2 regions of the Streptomyces sp. NPDC034084 genome follow, and region 1 is predicted to be linked to the other one. Evidence: predicted binding sites of a transcription regulator. Region 1 holds the regulator's gene; the other holds the start of a gene.
What was found. The regulator HrcA, encoded in region 1, represses chaperone genes, less so after heat shock. The targets are predictions, from matches to a motif close to TTNGCACTCNGNNNNNCNGAGTGCNAA.
Positions count from the first base shown of each region.

Region 2: groL (chaperonin GroEL) is a predicted target of HrcA. The motif match lies at 1,205-1,231, and genes of this name have one in related genera.

Region 1 is NZ_JBVISK010000001.1:772,647-775,041, forward strand. It holds gene dnaJ (molecular chaperone DnaJ) at 1-1,104, opposite strand, end outside; gene hrcA (heat-inducible transcriptional repressor HrcA) at 1,105-2,124, opposite strand; gene ACZ51I_RS03620 (MBL fold metallo-hydrolase) at 2,272-2,395, shown strand, end outside.
Region 2 is NZ_JBVISK010000006.1:118,506-120,900, forward strand. It holds gene thrC (threonine synthase) at 1-198, shown strand, start outside; gene ACZ51I_RS22240 (MoaD/ThiS family protein) at 213-488, shown strand; gene ACZ51I_RS22245 (cold-shock protein) at 884-1,087, shown strand; gene groL (chaperonin GroEL) at 1,398-2,395, shown strand, end outside.

The DNA.
Region 1 (2,395 bases):
CAACCCCTGCTGCCCCGGCTGGAACTGCCCCGTGGGCCGTTCCTCGCCGCGCAGCTTGGCCAGCTCGCGCACGAGCCGTTCCTGCTCGGCGTCGAGCTTGCTCGGGGTGGTCACCTCGACGTGCACGATCAGGTCGCCCCGGCCGTTGCCCCGCAGGTGCGTGACGCCGCGCCCGTGCAGCGGGATCGACTGGCCGGACTGCGTGCCCGGCCGGATGTCGATCTCCTCGACGCCGTCGAGGGTCTGCAGCGGCACCTTGGTGCCGAGCGCGCCCGCCGTCATCGGGATGGTGACCGTGCAGTGCAGGTCGTCGCCGCGCCGCTGGAAGGTCTCGTGCGGGGTCTCGTGGATCTCGACGTACAGGTCGCCGGCGGGGCCGCCGCCGGGGCCGACCTCGCCCTCGCCCGCGAGCTGGATCCGGGTGCCGTTGTCGACACCGGCCGGGATCTTGACCGTGAGCGTGCGGCGGGAGCGGACCCGGCCGTCGCCCGCGCACTCGGGGCACGGGGTCGGGACGACGGTGCCGAAGCCCTGGCACTGCGGGCAGGGGCGGGAGGTCATGACCTGGCCCAGGAAGGACCGGGTGACCTGCGAGACCTCGCCGCGGCCGCGGCACATGTCACAGGTCTGCGCGGAGGTGCCGGGTGCGGCGCCCTCGCCCGAGCAGGTCGTACAGACGACCGCCGTGTCGACCTGGATGTCCTTGGTCGTGCCGAAGGCCGCCTCGTTGAGGTCGATCTCCAGGCGGATCATGGCGTCCTGGCCCCGGCGGGTGCGCGAGCGCGGGCCGCGCTGCGAGGCCGTGCCGAAGAAGGCGTCCATGATGTCGGAGAAGTTGCCGAAGCCACCGGCTCCGAAGCCGCCGCCCGCGCCACCGCCGCCGGAGGCCGACAGCGGGTCGCCGCCGAGGTCGTAGACCTGCTTCTTCTGCGGGTCCGACAGGACCTCGTAGGCGGCGTTGATCTCCTTGAAGCGTTCCTGCGTCTTCGGATCGGGATTGACGTCCGGGTGCAGCTCGCGCGCGAGCCTCCGGAACGCCTTCTTGATCTCGTCCTGGGAAGCGTCGCGGCGCACGCCGAGTACGGCGTAGTAGTCCGTGGCCACTTACGACTCCGCCAGGATCTGTCCGACGTAACGTGCCACTGCGCGTACCGCTCCCATCGTTCCGGGGTAGTCCATGCGGGTCGGTCCGACCACGCCGAGTTTGGCGACTGCCTCGCCGCCCGAACCGTAGCCGACCGAGACGACGGACGTGGAGCTCAGCCCCTCGTGGGCGTTCTCATGCCCGATTCGTACGGTCATGCCCGATTCCTTGGCCTCGCCGAGCAGCTTGAGGAGCACGACCTGCTCCTCCAGAGCCTCCAGGACGGGCCTGATCATCAGGGGGAAGTCTTGTCCGAAGCGGGCGAGATTGGCGGTGCCGCCGATCATCAGCCGCTCCTCGTGCTCCTCGACGAGCGTTTCGAGGAGGGTCGCGAGCACGGTCGAGACCGTGGCGCGGTCCTCGGCCTCCTCGAAGGACTCGGGAAGGTCCTGCACCAGCTGCGGCACGTCGGCGAACCGGCGGCCGACGACCCGGCTGTTGAGCCGGGCCCGGAGGTCGGCGAGCGAGGTCTCGCCGAAGGGCGCGGGGCAGTCGACGACGCGCTGCTCCACCCGGCCGGTGTCCGTGATGAGGACGAGCATCAGGCGGGCGGGGGCCAGCGAGAGCAGCTCCACGTGCCGGACGGTCGAGCGGGTCAGCGAGGGGTACTGCACGACGGCGACCTGGCGGGTCAGCTGGGCCAGCAGCCGTACCGTACGCCCGACGACGTCGTCGAGGTCGACGGCTCCGTCGAGGAAGTTGTGGATCGCGCGGCGCTCCGGCGTCGACAGCGGCTTGACGCCGGCGAGCCGGTCGACGAAGAGCCGGTAGCCCTTGTCGGTGGGGATGCGCCCGGCGCTCGTATGAGGCTGGGCGATGTACCCCTCCTCCTCGAGCACGGCCATGTCGTTGCGCACGGTGGCGGGCGACACGCCGAGCTTGTGGCGCTCCGTGAGCGCCTTGGAGCCGACGGGCTCCTCCGTACCGACGTAGTCCTGGACGATGGCGCGCAGAACCTCGAGTCTGCGTTCGCTGAGCATCGTGCGCACCTCCAGCTGTCGTCGACGTTCCGGTTGCTCCGCTTTTGGCACTCGCCCAGTCCGAGTGCCAGCGATCCCCGGCCAGTGTACGGCGGCGGGCGTCGCTCCTGGCAAGGAGGCGGCGTCCCCACCGGTTAGCGTCGCCCCATGGACATCGATTGGGAAGCGTACGGGTGGGAGCGGCTCGCGGACGGAGTGGGCCGGCGACGGCTGCCCCGGTGGGACGCCACGGTGGGCCTGGTCCTGGGCACACGGGCGGTGCTGCTGTACG
Region 2 (2,395 bases), on a different contig from region 1:
GAGACGGCGGGCGGCGTGACCGTCGGCGTGACGAGGAAGCTCGTCGAGGCCGGTGTCATCGACCCGGAGCTCACCACCGTCGTCCTCAACACCGGCGACGGACTCAAGACCCTGGACGCGGTGGCCGACACCTCTCAGGCGACCGTCACCATCCGCCCGAGCCTGGACGCGTTCCGCGACGCCGGCCTGGCGCTCTGAAAGGTTACGAAGACATGGCCGTGAACGTCCGCATCCCCACCATCCTCCGCACCTACACGGGCGGCCGGTCCGAGGTCCAGGCCGAGGGCGCGACCCTCGCCGAGGTCATCGCGGACCTGGAGAAGAACCACACGGGCATCGCCGCCCGGGTCCTGGACGACCAGGGCAGGCTCCGCCGCTTCGTCAACGTCTACGTCAACGACGACGACGTGCGCTTCGAGCAGGGCCTGGAGACGGCCACCCCGGCCGGCGCGGGCGTCTCGATCATCCCGGCCGTCGCCGGCGGCTGAGCCGTACAGCCTTACCAGTCAGTACGAATTGCCCCTTCCGCGCGATAAGCGGAGGGGGCAATTCTGCATGGTTGAGCGCGGTAGAGTTGGGGAAGTCCCCTCCGCTGCTCATGCCGGGCGCATATGAGAATGCGTCCCCGCGCGACAAGAAGCAGCCAAAGTGCCTGCGCGTTGTGTACGTTCTGCGCGCTTTGCCGGGCCCGACTTGCCCCGTCATCCAGGGGATCATCCCCAATTCCCCTTTCCGGGACGCCCAGAATTCTCGGTCGAATGACCTGTTGCAGAGGGCAGTTGGGCAGATACATTCAGCGGCGGTCGACGCGTTCCGGCGCAGGGTCTGACCCGGGTCCGCGAAGTGCGGTCCCGCGCAAGGGCCAGTAATAGGGGAGTTAGGCATGGCTCAGGGCACCGTCAAGTGGTTCAACGCGGAGAAGGGCTACGGCTTCATCGCGGTCGACGGTGGTGCGGATGTTTTCGTCCACTACAGCGCGATCCAGATGGATGGTTACCGCAGCCTCGAAGAGGGACAGCGAGTCGAGTTCGAGATCTCGCAGGGCCAGAAGGGTCCGCAGGCGGACATGGTCAAGCTCGCCGTCTGAGCGCGGCGCGATCGGCCACCGACGCAACGCCGTCGAGGGGCCCGCATCCCTGAGGGATGCGGGCCCCTCGTGCGTTCCCCCGCACCCCTCGTCCGACGTCCCGATCATCGAGAGTCGCTTGCACTCTCCTATGCCGAGTGCTAATCATTGGCGTTAGCACTCGGAAGGTGAGAGTGCTACGAGGATCGGGCAGACGAGGTCGCCGTCCGGGTGGGGCAAGGAACCACACGGAGTCGCGGAGGCCGTCCGTCGCGGGCGTCGGCGCGGTCCTGGAGCGTTATCCACCCCATGTCCGGGAGGACCACTTCACATGGCCAAGATCATCGCGTTCGACGAGGAGGCCCGGCGCGGTCTCGAGCGCGGCATGAACCAGCTCGCTGACGCCGTCAAGGTCACCCTTGGCCCCAAGGGCCGCAACGTCGTCCTCGAGAAGAAGTGGGGCGCCCCCACGATCACCAACGATGGTGTCTCCATCGCCAAGGAGATCGAGCTCGAGGACCCGTACGAGAAGATCGGCGCCGAGCTGGTCAAGGAAGTCGCCAAGAAGACGGACGACGTCGCCGGCGACGGTACGACCACCGCCACCGTCCTCGCCCAGGCGCTCGTCCGCGAGGGCCTCCGCAACGTCGCCGCCGGCGCCAACCCCATGGCCCTCAAGCGCGGCATCGAGAAGGCCGTCGAGGCCGTCTCCGGCGCCCTCCTCGAGCAGGCGAAGGATGTCGAGACCAAGGAGCAGATCGCTTCCACGGCCTCCATCTCCGCCGCCGACACCCAGATCGGCGAGCTCATCGCCGAGGCGATGGACAAGGTCGGCAAGGAAGGCGTCATCACCGTCGAGGAGTCCCAGACCTTCGGTCTGGAGCTGGAGCTCACCGAGGGTATGCGCTTCGACAAGGGCTACATCTCGGCGTACTTCGCCACCGACATGGAGCGCATGGAGGCGTCGCTCGACGACCCCTACCTCCTGATCGTCAACTCCAAGATCTCCTCCGTGAAGGACCTCCTTCCGCTCCTGGAGAAGGTCATGCAGTCGGGCAAGCCGCTGCTGATCATCGCCGAGGACGTCGAGGGCGAGGCCCTGTCGACCCTGGTCGTCAACAAGATCCGCGGCACCTTCAAGTCCGTCGCGGTCAAGGCCCCGGGCTTCGGCGACCGCCGCAAGGCCATGCTGAACGACATCGCCATCCTCACGGGCGGCACGGTCATCTCCGAGGAGGTCGGCCTCAAGCTCGAGAACGCGGGCCTCGACCTGCTGGGCCGCGCCCGCAAGGTCGTCATCACCAAGGACGAGACCACCATCGTCGACGG